2 regions of the Bacillus sp. DX3.1 genome follow, and region 2 is predicted to be linked to the other one. Evidence: riboswitches for the same ligand, from Rfam matches in the RefSeq annotation. Region 2 holds a riboswitch; the other holds the start of a gene.
The links. Region 2 has a riboswitch for cyclic di-AMP ahead of kimA (potassium transporter KimA). Riboswitches for the same ligand answer to the same signal wherever they lie in the genome.

Region 1 (8,352 bases), 780 kb from region 2:
TTCCTTGTCTTTCCTTTTGTTTTCATTGAAAATACTATTTTATGTAAATTTATTTTGAAAATACAAGAAGAAAATCGCACTATTTTATTTACAATATCAACCATCTTTTTACTTTATTAGCGATATATATATATCCATTTTGATTTTTCGACATATAAGCTGCTGCTATGGATAACAAAAGGTGACCTGCACTCGTTTTCTCTCTTTGTTTTCACTGTGTCTGGGCAGGAAAAGAATTTGACCGCTTCTATGCATGAACGGATTCTCTCTCCCACCTAAAAGGAAGGGTTTTATGTCGGTTTTTTAATTTGTATTTATACAAATTAAAAAGGAGCTCATAATCCAAATACCATTTTCATAGTACCCGGAATTCGCTCCTTTTATATTACAAATCTAATAATTATAAAAGTGGCACAAATTACGCCCTCGAAAACATACTCGCATTAGCTCTGCATGTTTCTTTTCATACTCGATAATATCATTCTCTAAATATAAACTTGCACCTTCTAGCGGCAGTACTACATATGGCTTTGGAAAGGCCATATCCTGCATTACTAATTCGTGCACTCTTTCTAGTGATATTGCCCATCGGTTTGCTATATCATGACATAACAACACTTTCATATTCATTTCCTCCGCCCTACTCAAAAAATAAAAATGAAATGTTATCACAATTCGTAAACACTACAAAATTAGCTCCAATTGTTTGATAGAGCCGAACCGGATACTGTTTATTTCTTGTGACAACCGTAATGGGTGCTTGGAAGGAAAAGCGAATACGTTCTGTAAAAAAGCTAACCGTTGGGAGTTCATCTCCTAGCAAAATTACTTTTTTAACTCCCTTACAAATACTTGTTAGCTTCTGTTCTTCATTACAACAATATGTTTTTTCAAATCCACATGCCCGCACTTCAGCGGCTACGTATTCAGTTACTGTAAAAATAATCATATCGCTTTGAAAAGGCGCTAATTCTCGTAAACTATTTACTTTGTTCTCTTCTCCTACACAAATGAGTGTCAATTCTTTTTCCCTATCCATGCACGTCATCCTCCTTAGTATAAAAGAATTTCGATATAATAATTTACGATTCTTTTACACTAATCGGATCGATGAAGCGATGTATCCATCGTTACACCATCCCCTCTCAATACGCTTACGAAGTTAGCTGTCGGATTCGGACTTTGAGAGTAGCCCTACTTTCATTATGAAAGACTCACCCCTAGTGACAATGCACAATTTGGTTCCTCCGTTCCATATACTGGACTCAGCGTTCTAGAAATTTGATTATGGATGATATACTACCCCTAATTTTGGAAAAAGTAAATAATAAAAAAGCCAGTTTTTTCAACTGGCTTCTCTTAAAAATATGAATGTTTATGCATGTATTTTTTGATGTTTATAAGCAAAATGATTCGTCGGACCATGACCACTTCCGATATTTAATTGCTGTTCAATCGCTATGCTAATAAATCTTTTAGCTTCTTGAACTGCCTCTTGGGTACGATATCCTTTTGCTAAGCCAGCCGTTACAGCGGATGCAAATGTGCAACCACTACCATGTGTTTGTTTTGAATCAATTCGTTCACTTCTGTACTCAATAAACTTCTCGCCATCAAATAATAAATCGATGACTTCATCGCCTTGATACGCCGCATGACCACCTTTCATGAGAACATACTTCGCTCCTAACTCATGCAACACTTTCGCAGCCTGTTTACTATCTTCAATATTATGAATCTCCATTCCAGTTAACACTTCCGCTTCTGGTACATTTGGAGTGACTACCGTTGCGATTGGCAATAAATGCTCTTTCAATGCTTGAACTGCTTCTTGTTGTAAGAGCGATGCCCCACCTTTCGCTATCATAACAGGATCTAGTACAATATTATTCCAATCAAATTTCTTAATATTTTCTGCAACAACACCAATAATCTCACTACTAAATAGCATGCCTAGTTTGACGGCATCCGGTGTTAAATCTGTACCAATCGAATGTAATTGCTCCTGAATGCCCTCAATTGCAACAGGGTACACACCCTGTACACCGAGCGTATTTTGTGCGGTAATCGCAGTAATGGCTGTCATTCCGTACACACCGAGTTCTTGGAACGTTTTTAAGTCAGCTTGAATGCCTGCGCCGCCACCGCTATCAGATCCAGCAATCGTTAATGCTTTATTCACTTTCATCTCACTCACCCTTTTTCTATCCAAAATAACGATGATAGATTGTTTTTGCTTCTATCATATCCTTCGTTCCATGCACGAGAACACGCCCGTCTTGGAATGCTACCAATCTCTTTCCATCAACAGAAAATGATAATAAGTATGGATTTACTGTTAAATCAGCCACACGATCTTGCAACATCCCTTTATATCGTTCAAAGTCAAGTTGCTCTTTATGTGGAGGACGAATTTGAACCGTATTTCTTCCACATAGAACAGCTGTTTTAGATGTATTTTCTTTACTTAAATATGGATAGATTGCCTCCTCGCCACATGATGGGCAATTCTGCTTTCGCAGCTTTTGAACATTCATGCATGAATATTCATTTTTCCATACATCAAACGATACAAGTCCGTCGCGAAGCGCTTCCTCATCCTCTACTAAAATTTTAAGTACTTCCGTCACTTGATGCGACACAACAAGTGATACAGCAGGTGAAATAACCCCTGCTGTATCACAAGTCACTCCGCCAAGCGGTATCGATTGTAGTAGGCAAGATAAGCACGGCGTCTTTCCTGGTAAAATCGTATAAGAAAGACCGTAGCTACCTACACATGCCCCGTAAATCCAAGGAATCGAATATTTTTGTGATATATCATTTACAATAAAACGCGTTTCAAAGTTATCAGTTGCATCAATCATGACATTTACATCCGTAATGAGCTGTTCTAACTCTTCTGCTGTTACATCTTGCACATATGCGTCTACAACCACATGGCTATTAATCGCTTGCAAGCGTCGTTTTGCAGCCACTACCTTTGGAAGATTACTTTCCACATCAGCTTCACAGTACAGCTGCTGACGTTGTAAATTGCTCCAATCAATATAGTCGCGATCAACAATCGTTACTTTACCAACACCAGCTCGAACAAGCATCTCGGCGTTTGCACTACCAAGTGCTCCTGCACCGATAATTAGCACATGTTTTTCTCCTATTTTTTGCTGGCCTCTTTCCCCAATAGGAGAAAATAGCTCTTGGCGAGAATATCGATTATTCAACTACGCTCATTCCTTCTAATGGACTACTTGCTGTTGCACAGCGTTTACGAGCAATACGTCCTGCTTCGAAACCTAAACGACCAGCATGAATACCTAGTTTCATTGCTTCTGCCATTTTGACAGGATCTTTCGCACCAGATACAGCTGTATTTAATAAAACACCATCTGCTCCTAATTCCATCGCAAATGCTGCGTCAGTTGGGCTACCGATCCCAGCATCAACAATAACAGGTACCGTTGCCTGTTCAATGATAAAGCTTAGGTTAAGTGGATTTACAATACCAAGTCCTGAACCGATTGGTGACGCACCTGGCATAATCGCATGAACGCCTAATTCTTGTAATTTACGCGCTAATACAACATCATCAGACGTATAAGGAAGAACAATAAATCCTTCTTCTAATAACATTTCAGATGCTTTTAACGTTTCAACAGGGTCCGGTAATAATGTTTGATCATCACCGATAACCTCTACTTTTACCATGTCACAAAGTCCAGATGCTTTTGCTAACTTTGCAATGCGCACTGCTTCTTCAGCATTTTTTGCTCCCGCTGTATTTGGAAGTAACGTATATTTTTTCACATCAATTTTTTCTAGTAAATTCGGTTGGTCCGCATCGAAGATATCCATGCGACGCACCGCAAATGTTAAAATTTCTGCCTCTGATACTTCAATTGCTTTTCGTTGCACATCAAAATCAGAAAATTTCCCTGTTCCTAATAAAAGTCTAGAATGAAAAGTAAATGGTCCAATGTTTAACATAATCAACCGCCTCCTACAAAAGTTACAATCTCAATTTGATCTCCATCAAAAACAGATGTATCTTGATGGTCTTCTTTTTGCAAAATATCTTGGTTACGTTCTACTACAACAATTTTTGTATCTAAGCTTAGATGTGTCAGCAATCCTGCTACTGTTTTTACATCACCTGGCACCTCTACTTGCTTGCCGTTAATTTTTAAGTTCAAGCTTCCATCCCCTTTCTATATAAATCCATTTTGATTTTTCAACATATAAGCCGCGGCTATGGATAACAAAAGGTGACCTGCACTCGTTTGCTCTCTTTGTTTTCACTTGGCATGGGGCAGGAAAAGGATCTGACCGCGGCTATGCATGAACGGATGCTCTCTCCCACCTAAAAAGAAGGGTTTTATGTCGGTTTTTTAATTTGTATTTATATAAATCGATTTAGAAAGCAATGAATCTAGCAAATGATTTCCTTGCTTTTCTTCTATTAGATCAGCCATATATTGACCAGAAACTGGACTTAATAAAATTCCGTTTCGGTAATGACCGGTACAAGCATATAGTCCTTTTATTTCTTCATGCGCCCCCATATACGGCACCTCGTGATTAGATTGCGGACGTAATCCAGCCCATGTACTTTCCCATTCTGCTTCTTTTAAGGCTGGTAGAATCGTATAAGCACGTTCTAATATCGATGTAATACTTTCTGGTTGTACAGATTTATTAAAGGTATGAGGCTTCATCGTTGCCCCGATGACATAACGCCCGCCGCGTTTCGGTGCGATATAAAACCGCTCTTGAAAAATAGGTGCTTGTAAAAGCGGCTTACGGCTATGCACGGCAACAACTTCACCTTTTACAGGATATGTACCCCAGTCTTTCTCAAAATAGTGAAGTAGCTTTGTACTCCAAGAGCCACCAGCAATCACGACTTTTTCACATAAAATCGTACCTTCATTTGTCACGATTCCCTTTACTTGATTCTTTTCAATTTGAATATCAAACACTTCTGTTTGTTCGTATAAATCTGCACCAGATATCGCGGCAGAGTGCGCAAACGCATTGGTAAGATCTGGTGCAATGACATGACCATCTTTTGGATGATACACCGCCCCAATAATAGAAGGAGATAGATAGGGCTCTTTGTCACGAAGCTGCTCCCCAGAAATAAAATGGGACGCTTCTCCTATTTGCTGCTGCCACTTCATGATGTGAAGCAACCTTGTCGCCTCATTTTCATTTTGAGCAATACGATAAATTCCTTTTCCCTCATACCCAATATCAATACCCGTTTTTTCACGTAAAGCTTCTGCAAGGTGTGGAAATATTGCACGGCTTTTTCTAGCAAGCTCAAATAATGGATCGTACTCATCCCACTCCGCTTGTACACCGAGTAAACCCGCAGCCGCCTTAGAAGCTTCAGATGCAATCCTTTGCTTTTCAACAATTGCTACTCGGTAACCTCTTTCCGCTAGAAAATGTGCAACTGAACTACCAATTACACCACCGCCAATAATGGCTACATCATATATCTTACTCATGATTTTCCGCCCACTTTCGTATTGTTTCCTTGTATAGCCTTGCTTGCTCATACGGTTCTCTATCACTTACAATTCCAGACATCACTGCAATGCCAGTCACACCAGCTTGAAGCACGTACGCTGTATTTTGAGGCGTTATACCTCCAATTGCTGTAATGGGTATCGTTAACCGTCTTGCCATATCTGAAATTTCTTCTAGCCCTCTTGCTGGAACACCTTTCTTACAACTTGTCGGAAATACGTGCCCATAAACAAGTGAATCTGCCCCATTTTTGAAGGCAATTATCGCTTCCTCTAGAGAATGTACAGAATATCCAACATGCAAATAAGAAAATTTTTCTTTCACAGACCCGACATTAGTACTTCGATAGCCTAATTGTACACGTGGGATATTTAACAAAATTGCAATATCAATTCGATCGTTAATCACAAGTTTAGAAGCTGGAAAGCCCCCTTTTAAGAGACCCTCCACACCTTCATATAATTCTTTCGTACTTTTTTCACGCTCACGAATATGCAAATAATCAATCTCACTCTCAATTTGCATCGCTACATTCGCTAACTCTTTGAATGCCATCTGACCATTTGAGATAACATGGAGCTCGTCTTTCATATTCATTCGCCTACTTTAAAATGTTTTCAAATAATTCGTTTGCAGGAACATTCTCTTTTGTCATGCCTTTTTCTTTCAGCCATTTATTTTGTTTTTCCCACGACTCTTTTGTATCTGATAAAAATGGCTCATCTTTCGTTTCCATTTTTTCTAACAAAATTTTCATACTTTCTTTTTCAACTTCTGGAACAAGTGGGAAGTTTTCTTTTTCTTGATGATCTAATAAAATATTGAGTGCTTCATCTGGATTTTTCTTCATAAAGTCAAATCCTTTTTTTGCACCGCGTAAAAATGCTTGCAACGCTTCCTTATCCTTTTTCAATGTTTTATCACCTGTTACAAAAACAAGTTCATGATAATTTGGCACGCCATAGTCAGCTGGGTTAAAGTACGCTGGCTCATGACCTTGATGACGCATAACTGGAACTTCATGGTTAATGTATGCTCCTGTTACAGCATCTACTTTTTTCGTAATTAATGCTGGTACTAAATCAAACCCAACATCTACTACTTTCACATTGTTTGGATTACCACCATCTTCTTTTATCATCGTTTTCAAATACGCCTCACTTAAAGGTGTTCCAGAATAACCAACTGTTTTCCCTTCTAAATCTTTTGGTGAAGTAATCCCTGCTGATTTTAAAGATACAACGTGGTTTAATGGTGAGCGTACAACCGTACCAATTGATTTCACTGGAATTTGTTCATTTGCTTTTGCAATGACAACATCTGGTTGATAGTATAAACCAACTGTTACTTTTCCCGCCGCCGCTAACGTTAATGGATCTGTTGGGTTAGAAGGAAATTTGATATTGACCTTCACTCCTTCTTCTTTAAAGTATCCTTTTTCAATTGCTGTATAGATAAAGCTATGAACCGCATTTGGATACCAATCGAGCATAACTGTTACTTCTTTTTCAGCTTCTTTCTTCTCTGATGATGAATTACTAGAACATCCTGCAATCATTGCAACTAATAATGTAAACACAAAGATGCGTTTGAATAATTTCATGAATGTTTCCTCCAACTAATAAATTTCTTTTCTAATATAGAAACAAGTAACACAAAGAAAATAGCAAGCAATGATAACAATACAATCGGTGCAAATACGCCTGCTCCGTCTAACTGCGTCATCATTCGTTTACTAAAGTATCCAAGACCAGCTTGTGCACCAAGCCACTCACCGATCGCGGCACCAATTACACTAAGTGGCACCGCGATTTTTAAAGCCGAGAAAAAGTATGGGAGTGCAGATGGCAACTTTAACTTTAAAAATATATCTTTTTTCGTGGCACCGTATGTAACTAACAGCTCTTCCCATTCCTTTTTCGTACTACGCAGACCATCGTACGTATTTACTGCAATCGGGAAAAACGTAATCAAAACGGTAACAATTACTTTGCTCCAAATCGAATAACCAAACCACAAAACAAATAATGGCGCTAGCGCTGTAATTGGAATTGTTTGTGAAGCAACTAAAAGCGGATAAAACGCTCTCTCCATCCATGTACTCGCACTCATTACCATCGCTAATCCAACGCCTAACACGATAGAAATAACAACGCCTATCAATACTACGTATAGCGTCGCTGGTAAATGAACAGTCAGTAATATGTCACGTAAAGCCCACATTTTAGCTAGAATTGCAGTTGGAGATGGCAATATGTACATCTCATCTACAATCCTAGCTCCCACTTCCCAGCTAACAAGTAAAATGCTGCTCACAATCAGTGCAGGTAAAAATTCTGTAACACGTTTCATACGAACACCTGCCTTTGCAACATGCCAAGCAGCTCATCTTTTAAAGCTAATATTTCCGGCTTATACAAATCTTTTCTTGAACGATCAGCTCCAAGTGGAACAACACGCTCTGTCAAAGTTGTGATAGGTTGCTCCGTCACAACAAAAATTCGATTGGAAAGGTAAAGTGCTTCTTCCACATCATGCGTAATAAATAGAATTGTTTTTTGCCAATGTTTCCATTGTTCAAACAGCCATTCTTGCAATGTGGCCTTCGTTAATGCATCCAGTGCACTAAACGGCTCATCTAATAATAAAATTTCTCCGCCAGTTAATAGCGTTCTGATAAATGAAACACGCTGCCGCATACCACCTGATAAGTCCTTCGGATATTTTTTCTCATATCCTTGCAAACCAAATTGTTCTAAAAGCGCCTTTGCCTTTGTATGAGCTTCTTTTTTCTTTATCCCCTGACATTCTAGCGGC
Region 2 (11,000 bases):
ATATGCTCGGTACCAATCGGAAAGTTTTCTTTACTACGCTGCGTTTGTGCTGCCCATAATTTATCAGCTGGAACTTTCATTTCTCCTAATGTATCTCTTTCAATTCTGTACTCCATTTTTTCATCCCCTTGAAAATAAAATACCTACGTTCCTATTTTAACAGACTTCCGTTCGAATGATAAGGATTCTCACTCGCATAGAGAAAATTCATTGAAAAACGTAAACTCCCTCTATATCCTCTTGACACTTTTAGTTCAATTCTTTTCAGATGGGATAGGTGATAAAAACCAGCCACACACTCCAATCGCAAGTAATACGACATAAAAAATATATATGTACTTATAGTAAAAGAGGCCACCCTTTGCTTTTCGCAAAAGATGACCTCTTTGTTATTATGATACTTGCTTCCCTTTTTCAGCATCATCCACATACCAAATGAATTTGCCTGTATATCCATAAATAATTGCTAATGCTAATGATACAAAGCTCATCCACATAAATGGAATGTATGATAATGTTGCGACACCTAAAATACCAGCCATGAAAATACCGTTATCAGACCATGGAACCATACCTGAAGTTAAAGTTCCACCTACTTCTGAGTTACGAGCTAATACACGGCGGTCAAGTTTTAGTTTATCATAGCTCTCTTGCATAATTTTTGGCGTTAAAATAAGTGATACATACATCGCACAGCCAAATACGTTTGCTAGAAAGGCAACGATTAATGTAGATAGTGTTACATTTCCCGCAGAATTTAATTTCTTCTCGAATTTTGAAACGATTACTTTTAGTACACCTAACTTTTCAAGCAATCCTCCAAAACCAAGTCCGAAAATAATAACTGCCACTGAACCAAGCATGCCATTAATGCCGCCTCGGTTTAACAGTTTATCAACGAAATCAACACCAGATTGAATAGAGAATCCATTATATGCTGTTCCAATCGCATCACCGAAATTCATACCTTGGAACAATGCTGCCCAAATCGCGCCAAGTAATGCCCCCATTGCAATCGTTGGCATAGATGGACGCTTCATTGCTAACAGTACAAGAACAACGAGAGCTGGAACTAACATCCAGATTTTGATATCAAAATGTTTTAATAAGGATTCTTTTAAAAACTCAACCTTACCTAAATCAACATTTTTCCCGCCATACATCCAGCCTGCAACTGTAAACATAAGTCCTGTAATAATGTATGCTGGCACATCTAACACAAGCATGGCACGAACGTGTGCAATCACATCTACTTTCGCCATAGAAGCAGCAAGTACTGTACTATCAGAAAGTGGTGATAACTTGTCTCCAAAATATGCGCCTGAAAGAACTGCCCCAGCAACTAATGGAAGCGGTAAGCCAAGACCTTCACCGATTGCCATCATAGCAATACCAGCTGTCCCAACTGTTCCCCAAGATGTACCTGTTGCAAGAGAAGTAATTGAACAAATAATTAATGTTGCTAGTAAGAAAATGCTCGGATGAATAAATTCTAATCCGTAGTAGATTAACGTCGGTACAACACCGCCTGCAATCCACGTTCCAATTAGCGCTCCAACCGCAACTAAAATAAGAATAGCCTCTAATCCGTTAGAAATCCCTTTCGTAATGGCATCTTGCAATTCTTGATAACCAAAACCTAATCGTAAGCCAAGACCAATCACTAAAAACCATGAAATAAATAACGCTAATTGAATTGGCAGATTAAAAATCGTTTGAAAGGAAAAGACGACGGCAAGAAACAATAATAAAAGAATGATGATTTCTGGAATCGATGGTAATCTTACACTTTTCATTTGCTTCTCTCCTTACAAGTCGATAACATGATGTGCATCGTCTTACATGTATATTTTATACAATATGCCAAGACAGACTATAATTTTCATATTATTTCGATTTGTTTTTTTAGTATAATAAATATACAACCTTTTCTATTGTAAAAGTAGAGCGAGCATTTCGCAATGAAAACTCTTAAAAAAAGTTGTATTTTTATTTATACTTCTCTAAAAATAAAAGCACAAACTCTCTCTATTTCCTGAGTTTATGCTTTTATTTCTCTATCAGCTTATACAAAACCCCTTAAAAAGTTAACCCTCATCTCATACCACCGCTCATTGCTGAGGCAACACATCATACACATACGGCTCTTTCGGCTTTTCAATTTTTTCTAGTTTGCTAACTTTCACAAGTGGAAATAATGTCCCTTTATATATCGTTTCATCTAATATACCGGTTACTTTCACCCATGTTTCTTCCGGCAACGTTTTTATTTCTTCGCCTGAAACGATCATCCCCCATACAGAAGCATCTGCCACGCAGCACGTAATCCCATAACGAGCCACTACTTTTTCATCACCTTTCACTTCTTTATCGTTAAAAATAAAACCGGTAAATGTAATTTGTTTCCCTTTAAATCCAAGTACATCTTGACCGATTAGATTCATCGTTGGAATGTAATTTTTATCATCCACTTGAATCGACTTTTGCTTTGTTATGTTTTTCTCTAATTCCTCCAGTGACTGTTGTGAAGTAGGAAGATTCGCAATTGGTTCTTCTTCTTGATCCACTAATAACGCTCTCCAGTCGGAGCTTGCTGGCTGTTGCTTTGCTTGCGCACTTTGGTTCATACCACGTTTTGCTGCTAGATTCCCATCAATCGTCACATTTGAAAATAAAAATGCACTCACAATGGGAATCAAAAAAATTGCATATAACATACAAGCTCCTATTTTTGATTTTGGTAATGTATGATCTTGACAGCAATGACAAGCCTTTTGCTCTTCTTCTCCGCTACCCCATACTTGTAAGCATCCAAGAACAAGTGAACTGATAAACGCAAAATACATAAATTTTATCATTTTTGGTGCAATAAAGTGCTCCATATTTCCTGTCACGAGAAGCTTAAACAGGAGCATCGCAAAACCAAGTAAAATAATGCCTCGAATATACGTATGAAACTCTTTCTTATTTTTTATTTTCACCATTTCTTCCCCCTACCCCATCGTAAGTTGAACAATTATATACACAGCTGTTGTCACAATTCCGATAAAGAACAACACAAATCTCTTTTGAAAATAAGCAAATAACATCAATGTATTTTTCAAATCTAACATCGGCCCAAATACAAGGAAGGCGACAAGTGCTTTTGCTGAAAATATATGACCAAACGATGCGGCAATAAAAGCATCTGCTTCTGAACAAAGCGATAAGACATAGCCAAAAACCATCATGACCAATGGTGAAAAAACACCGCTGCTTGCAACTTCTGCAAGCACATTCCGATCTAAAAATGTTTGAAATAAGCTTGCTAAAAAAGCGCCAATCAATAAATACTTTCCTGTATCAAAAAATTCATTAACCCCATGACTTGTAACATCCCTCCAACTTTTGTTCTTCTCGTCATGAGAGATTACTTTGTCATCCTTTAATACATTTTTCCCGCGGTATACGTAATACACAATAAGTCCAATTAATAAGGCAACGAGCAATGCAATCCCGAAACGAGCATATAAAATGGTCGTATTTGTTCGAAACGCATAATACGTTGATAAGAAAACAATCGGATTTAAGATCGGAGCACTTACTAAAATGACCATCCCAACATGAAGAGGTAAGCCTTTTTGAATGAGTCTTCTCACTACAGGAATAATGACGCACTCACACATAGGGAAAATTACACCCACAAATGCCGCTGGAATGATGGCGATTATTGCTGACCGTGGCAAGACCTTTTGAATCATTTCCTCCGTTACAAATACTTGAATGATAGAAGAGATTAATACCCCAAGTAATATAAATGGCACAGCTTCAAAAAAGATACTTAAAAAAATCGTATTTACATTAAGCCACTCTTTCGGAATACCTTTTTGCAGAGCTGATAGATTTGTAAAGTCAACAAAAAACAGTAAAAAAAGAAATAGGGCAATAAGAAACATTCCAATTAACTCTTTTGAAACTCTAGTAAAAATCAACTTCCTCGCCTCCGTTTTGTTCATAGTTAAAAATATGCTTGTCCTCTTTATCTATGACACTTTCCAAACATTTTTCTATACGCTATTCCCACTCTAAAATTATAACCAGAGGATATTTAGTTACAGGTTCCTGTCTTGTAGTTATAATTTCTTTAATACTTCTAATTTATTGGTTCATTAAGTACAAAGAAAAAATATCATCTGGTTTATTGCACACTTCTTAACCCTTGCTTTAAGTTTATTCCTTCTGATAAAGTGAAACTTTGATCAGTGGGGGTTTTCTTCATCCCCCACTGATTATTAGTTGAACCAATCGGGCTTTTACGGGCAGTTTATCCCCCACCTAACTTCTTTGCTTCCTGCCGAACTTTGAGGTGGGGGTATTACTGCCCGTTAATGCGGGATAAATCTGCTAATCGGACCTAACTCTTCTAACTACGATATGGCATCAGAAGAGAATTCCCTTCAATTGGCCTTATCAGGAATCACTTGGGTAGTAAGTATTATTTTCCTCTCAAAAGGAATGTTGGAGTTTATTAAACAAAACGTTCGTAATAAAAACAGCACCTAACCTTATCTAATTAAAATAAGGTTAGGTGCTGTTTTAGTTACCATAACTTCACTTAGCGGTAGTTAATGTATAATAATGCACCTGTTAGCACAAGAAAAGGTAGCTCTACATGAGTAAAGCTACCTTTTCTTGTTTTGGAATCTTTATTTTTTTAAATGATAAGGTACAGTCGTGATAACTACATTTCTCCGATAAAGCAAGAATGCGCGAATTAGTAAGCTAGACTGGTTATGAAGAATATTGTGCCAGCCTTTCTTAGGAATAAATTGCGGTATTACCACAGTAACCCGATAATTTGCTTCAGTTGCTTTGTATTGAACTGTATCAATAAATTTGGTCAGTGGCTGAATAATACTTCTGTAATGAGAGTGCAGTGTCACCAGTCTAACCTCGGGCTGCCATTTATTCCATTTTGCTTCAAACCTTTTTTCATCTTCCCTTTCAAAAGAAACGTAAACAGCAATGATCTGATCTGGTGAAAGAGATTTAGCGTAATTTAATGAGCTCTCTACTACATGAGTCATACCAGCCACAGGTACAATGATTACATTCCCTTCAATTGGCACAATAGGCTCACATGTTGTAAGACTTAATTGGTCACCTACTGCTTCATAATGCTTTCTAATTCTATGAAAGACAAAAATGATGATAGGTAAAAAAATCAAGACTGGCCAAACCTGTGCAAATTTGGTTAAAAAGAACATACTCATGACTATAAAACTAATAATGGCACCAGTTAAATTAATAGTTAATTTTAAAATCCATCCTTTAGGCTTTTCGCGAATCCATTTAACCACCATCCCAGACTGGGACAACGTAAATGGAATAAACACTCCTACTGCATAAAGTGGAATAAGATGCTCTGTTTGCCCTTGAAAAGCAATAATTAAGATAATTGAAGCAATTCCAAGTATGATAATTCCATTGGAGTATCCCAATCGGTCTCCCCTAACTGTAAACATTCTTGGTATAAACTTATCTTTTGCAAGATTGACTGCCAGTAAAGGGAAAGCAGAATATCCAGTGTTAGCAGCAAGGATTAATATCAATGCTGTCGTTCCTTGAATAAAGAAATACATGAAGTTCCGTCCAAATGTTTCTTCAGCAATTTGCGAGACAACTGTTACCTCTTTACTAGGAGTAATACCATAATAATAGGCTAAATATACGATTCCTGAAAATAACAATGCAAGTAAGAAACCCATCGCAAGTAACGTTTTAGCAGCATTATTAGGGGCGGGATCTTTAAAGTTTGGAATTGCATTGGAAATTGCTTCAACTCCTGTCAAAGCAGAACTGCCTGATGCAAATGCTCTTAAGAGTAAAAACAAACTGATTCCTGCTACGGGTGTACCAATTGGTGTATGTAAATTAGGCGAAACCTCACCCGTTACAATGTTGTATATACCTACACCGATTAATATGAATAACGCTAAAACAAATAAATAAACCGGATAGGCTAAAACAGAAGCTGACTCCGTTACACCTCTTAAGTTCAAGATTGTAATAAATACCACAAATATGATGGCAATGACCACAGTATGAGAATGTAAGTTAGGAAAAGCAGATGTAATGGCATCTGTACCCGCAGATACACTTACTGCCACAGTTAAAATGTAGTCTACTAACAAAGAGCCTCCAGCTATTAACCCAGGATTTATACCTAGATTTTCCTTTGATACCACATACGCTCCTCCGCCGTGAGGATAAGCATAGATAATTTGTCTATAAGACAAAATTAGAGCCGTTAACAGAATTAATACGCCAATTGCGATAGGAATTGAATACCAAAATGCTAACGCGCCAACTGTAGCTAGAGCAATCAATATTTGCTCTGGACCATATGCAACTGATGATAAAGCGTCAGAAGAAAGAATAGCTAACGCTTTCGTTTTGTTAAGTTTTTGCTCTCCTAATTCGGTTGACTTTAACGGTCGACCAATTAAAAATCTCTTTATGGATGAAACCACTGATGTTCACTCTCCAATAATTTTATACGTTTATTTCTCTGTTAGTGAAATAAACACTCCGGTTAAAAACTTATTTTCCCGAAAATTAAAAAATGTCTACAAGTCATAACAAATAGACTTGTAGACATCAATTTTTTTGTCGCACAAGCTCCACCTTCCTTCTCATATAACGCTTACGAGGTTAGCTGTCGGATTCGGGCCTTTGAGTAGCCCTACCTTGCAAGGATTCACCCCTTGGATTATGTATCAATCCACAAAAACGGTTCCCCCGTACCATAAGGTTTCAGCGATTTAGAAATTTGAAACTGTCGTTTATGATACTCCGTTATTTTAAAAAAGTAAATAAAAATTTTCATACAATAGATTACATCTTTAGAAATAGAAACATAAGGAACAAAATGATGTACCGACAAAGAGCAAGATAAAGATACATACATACATACATACATTCATTCATCACTGCATAACAATATGCTTCTCGTTACAAAAATCAGAATTTTTAGTTTCCCTTTGATACTTTACGTGATATATTACATATTGTATTCAATATCTCAAATGAATTTAACTTTCTCATTGAAAGGAGAATGAGTCCATAATGGATAAAGGAAGATTGAAAGGTATTATAATGGTTATTACGGGTGCCAGTTTATGGGGACTATCCGGAACTGCAGCACAACAACTGTTTCAACAAGAAAATGTTTCAACTGAATGGTTAGTTACAGTTCGATTATTAATATCAGGCAGTATTTTGCTCTTATTCTCATCATTTGGAAGTAAAAAATCAGAGGTGTTCGGTATTTGGAAACAAAAATCTGACGCCAATAAAATGATTCTGTTTGGATTATTAGGAATGCTTGGTGTACAATACACCTATTTTGCTTCCATTGATGCAGGAAATGCCGCGGTTGCAACATTATTACAATATTTAGCCCCTATATTTATTACAATTTTTCTTATTTTCAAATGGAATATTCGTCCTACTAAAATTGATTCCATTTCAATCGCACTCTCTTTAGTCGGAACCTTTTTCTTGCTAACAAATGGATCCATTCATAATCTAGCGGTTTCTACACCTGCTGTTATTTGGGGAATTCTATCTGGTTTATCTTTAGCATTCTATACACTCTATTCAAAAGAATTATTAGAAAAGTGGTCTTCGTCTATTATTGTCGGATGGGGAATGATTATAGGAGGAGCCGGAGTCACACTCTTAAACTTTCTTTCTACAAACCAGTTCATATTATTTGCAGACGTAAAACATCTAGAGCTAAACACTCTATTATTAATTGCATTTGTCGTGATTTTTGGAACACTTATTGCTTTCTATCTATATTTAGATAGCATACGGTATCTTACTCCGAAAGAGACTACTCTATTCGGTTGTACAGAACCACTTGCAGCTATCATTTCTTCCGTACTTATCTTGCATGTTCCATTTCAATTCATCCAATTATTTGGAGCGCTATGTGTAATCGTAATGGTTCTTTTACTCAGCCAAAAACCTGATGAAACAGAACGAAAACTAAGGTTAGTTGATACGAAAGAACAAAACATACAGTAATGTTTTTGTTCTCTCTCACCAAACTTCTTATATAAATCCAAATTAAAAAGCCGACATAAACCCCTTCTTTTTAGGTGGGAGAGAGCATCCGACCATGCATAGAAGCGGTCAGATCCTTTTCCTGCCCAGACATAGTGAAAACAAAGAGAGAAAACGAGTGCAGGTCACCTTTTGTTATCCATAACCGCGGCTATATGTCGAAAAATCAAAATGGATTTATATAAATGGCTCAACAAGGATTTATTTTTATATAGATTTAGAAATAACAAATGAAAGGAAGTGTTTTGTCATGCCTATTCCTCAAAATTTTACGAAACAAGAAAGGTTTTCTGCTAAATCTCTCGTTCTTAACCAATTACAAGATTGGATTATTGAAGGTGTCTTAAAACCTGATGAAAAAATTAATGACAGTGAGCTTGCGGAGGCTTTAGGAGTAAGTCGGACACCGGTAAGAGAGGCACTTCAAGTGTTAGAACTCTCGGGTCTTGTCGAGATGGTTCGAGGACAAAAAACAAAAATTTCACCTATAAAATTAGAAGATATATCGGTCATTTACGAAACAATTGCTGGTCTTCACACCATTGTAGGAAAACAAGCCATTCATCATATAAAAGAAAACGATATACAACAACTTACGCTCATAAACAACGAATTTAAACATGCCATTGATGAGAAGGACTCAAAACGTGCAATGAACTTAGACTTACAATTTCATAATATAATCGTATCAATCGCCAATAATACATACATTGAGCCCTTCTTAGCAAACATACAACTTCATGTATTGCGTCTTGAATATCTTTTCTTCCAAAATTTCGTTCCTGCCATCCAATCTATTGAGGAACATAACGCAATCATTCAAGCATTAATAAATCGTGACTCCGTACAAATGGAAAAAATAATGTCTCAAAACTGGTTGCGACCAATGGAAGAGATTCAAAAAATCATTTCTAATACGTAGTTTATTTTTTATCGTTCACATGAAAATCCCCTTAAGTTCGATACACTTAAGGGGATTTATGTTCAGCGCTCTATATGACTATGCATGAACCTCTGCATATTTCTCAATGTCTTTATACTCTTGTTCTAGTTCGTCTAAGGAAAGCTCGTATAATTGTCGATCGAGAATCTTAAACACACCTGCCCCAATTAACTGATCAATTAAATGCCTCTTACGATTTTCAACAGCAAAACGGAGTTGATTACTCATCTTTTTAAAAACTCCTTTCCACAATCATTGAAAATGATAATCTTTATCAATTACCACTTTGATTATAAAAGATGATAATTTAGAATTAAAGTAATTTCATGAAATATTTACCTTACAAACCGTTTGTGGCCACATTATATATATATATGTTCCGCAAAAGATGTCATGACACTTTTTAGTATCTTTTTTCTTCGAGTTTAAAAGCAAGTAAACTAAGGGCAAGTGACACTACATCACTTAACATATGCCCTGCATCCGATAACAGTGCTAAACTATTTGTTACAACTCTGCCAATGACTTCCGCAATCATAAAACTCATTGTTAATATGAAGGCAAGCATCAATGCTTTTTTATTTTGTAAATGAACCTGATTATGTGAATGTCCTGTATGAATGCTCCTTCAACAGAATTGTTTCTTTTCTATTATGTGTAAAAGGCTTCCATTTCATCATGCTCCATAGGTTCGATATGCGTTTTAAAAACCCGCATATCCAAGTCTTATTCTTTCATACGTTTCTTTTGCATCTTAGTTGCAACTTCACTAGACAACACTTCATTCTCTTCATGCAATTTTTTTATGATATTATCGTAATCAATCTTGTTTCTATTTTGACTTAACTTATATTGTGCTTCTATTTCATTCACTTTAATTTCGATCCCAACAATCCCCTTCATCTGTTGTTCTATAAAGGAAGGAGATAATGTGTCCATAAGTACGGAATTCTCTCTACCTGTTTCATACTTTTCTAGCATGAGAGTGAGCGATTGCCTCATCGCGTCTTCACTAACCCTACTTCCAGTTCCATATATGTGAACAGTCATATAGTTCCAAGTCGGAACATTTTCATGATCATACCAAGAAGATGAAATATACGCATGTGGTCCTTGAAACATCACCAATAATTGTGCATTTTCCTCTATATTTTTCCACTGCGGATTGGGACGTGCAAGATGCCCACATAAATATAAATCATCGCCTCTTTCTTCCACTACAAATGGTAAATGAGTGGCAATCGGCTTCCCCTCTTGATAAGAAACCATCGTAGCAAATGAATGTTTTTTTATAAACTCTATCACTTCATGTTTATCTTCTACTCTGAAATACTTTGGAATATACACCTTTAACCTCTCCCCTCTTTCACCTCGTACTCTTTTCGTTATATGTACCGACAGTTCCTTTTTTTTCAATAAAAAACATGACTACTGCACCAAGCGCTGACCTAGCTCATCACCATGTACCGTATGAATCTTATATTTATAAAAAAACAAAGAATGAACCTTTTCAAGCGGTTCATCACGGATTACCATCTCCAATCAGAACTGTAATTTCCATGCTAGCAACCAATCTTACAGAACCTCATACGTTTTATGCTTTGAATAATAACGGTGTATTTCAATCAACAGATGCAGGACAAACATGGGAACGGTTCAACATTCCATGGAAGGAGGAATATAAAACGCAGCATCCTCATGCTTTATTAATTACTACTTCTTAACAAAAACAAAAGGACTGCCAATTTATTAAGACAGTCCTTTCTTCTTTTATTTCTTCAAATCAATAACAATATCATCTAACACAATATCTTTATCTTTCCCTTCTTTTTTAGGCACTTCAATTTTCTTCTCTTTTCCTCCACTCATTTCTACTCCACCATGGTTTTCAGGAGTATAAATTCGCAAGTTAACATGAGGAGTGACAATAAGTTTCGTTGCATTT

Region 1: it holds a riboswitch for cyclic di-AMP, as region 2 does, so the genes downstream of both, QRE67_RS04145 (hypothetical protein) here and kimA (potassium transporter KimA) in region 2, are expected to answer to the same signal.

Annotation. Positions count from the first base shown of each region.
Region 1 covers NZ_CP128153.1:844,329-852,680, reverse strand. The annotation lists gene QRE67_RS04150 (hypothetical protein) at 394-624, opposite strand; gene QRE67_RS04145 (hypothetical protein) at 641-1,039, opposite strand; cyclic di-AMP (ydaO/yuaA leader) riboswitch at 1,136-1,281, opposite strand; gene thiD (bifunctional hydroxymethylpyrimidine kinase/phosphomethylpyrimidine kinase) at 1,376-2,188, opposite strand; gene QRE67_RS04135 (thiazole biosynthesis adenylyltransferase ThiF) at 2,205-3,224, opposite strand; gene QRE67_RS04130 (thiazole synthase) at 3,217-3,987, opposite strand; gene thiS (sulfur carrier protein ThiS) at 3,990-4,193, opposite strand; gene thiO (glycine oxidase ThiO) at 4,389-5,513, opposite strand; gene tenI (thiazole tautomerase TenI) at 5,506-6,126, opposite strand; gene QRE67_RS04110 (ABC transporter substrate-binding protein) at 6,137-7,138, opposite strand; gene QRE67_RS04105 (ABC transporter permease) at 7,135-7,887, opposite strand; gene QRE67_RS04100 (ABC transporter ATP-binding protein) at 7,884-8,352, opposite strand, start outside.
Region 2 covers NZ_CP128153.1:1,624,861-1,635,860, reverse strand. The annotation lists gene fumC (class II fumarate hydratase) at 1-116, opposite strand, end outside; gene nhaC (Na+/H+ antiporter NhaC) at 393-1,796, opposite strand; gene QRE67_RS08210 (TIGR03943 family putative permease subunit) at 2,112-2,981, opposite strand; gene QRE67_RS08205 (permease) at 2,994-3,971, opposite strand; gene kimA (potassium transporter KimA) at 4,686-6,512, opposite strand; cyclic di-AMP (ydaO/yuaA leader) riboswitch at 6,667-6,811, opposite strand; gene QRE67_RS08195 (DMT family transporter) at 7,108-8,073, shown strand; gene QRE67_RS08190 (GntR family transcriptional regulator) at 8,363-9,034, shown strand; gene QRE67_RS08185 (Fur-regulated basic protein FbpA) at 9,113-9,283, opposite strand; partial or broken gene QRE67_RS08180 (cation efflux transmembrane domain-containing protein) at 9,468-9,623, opposite strand; gene QRE67_RS08175 (FMN-binding negative transcriptional regulator) at 9,782-10,402, opposite strand; partial or broken gene QRE67_RS08170 (glycosyl hydrolase) at 10,486-10,779, shown strand; gene QRE67_RS08165 (DUF4179 domain-containing protein) at 10,826-11,000, opposite strand, start outside.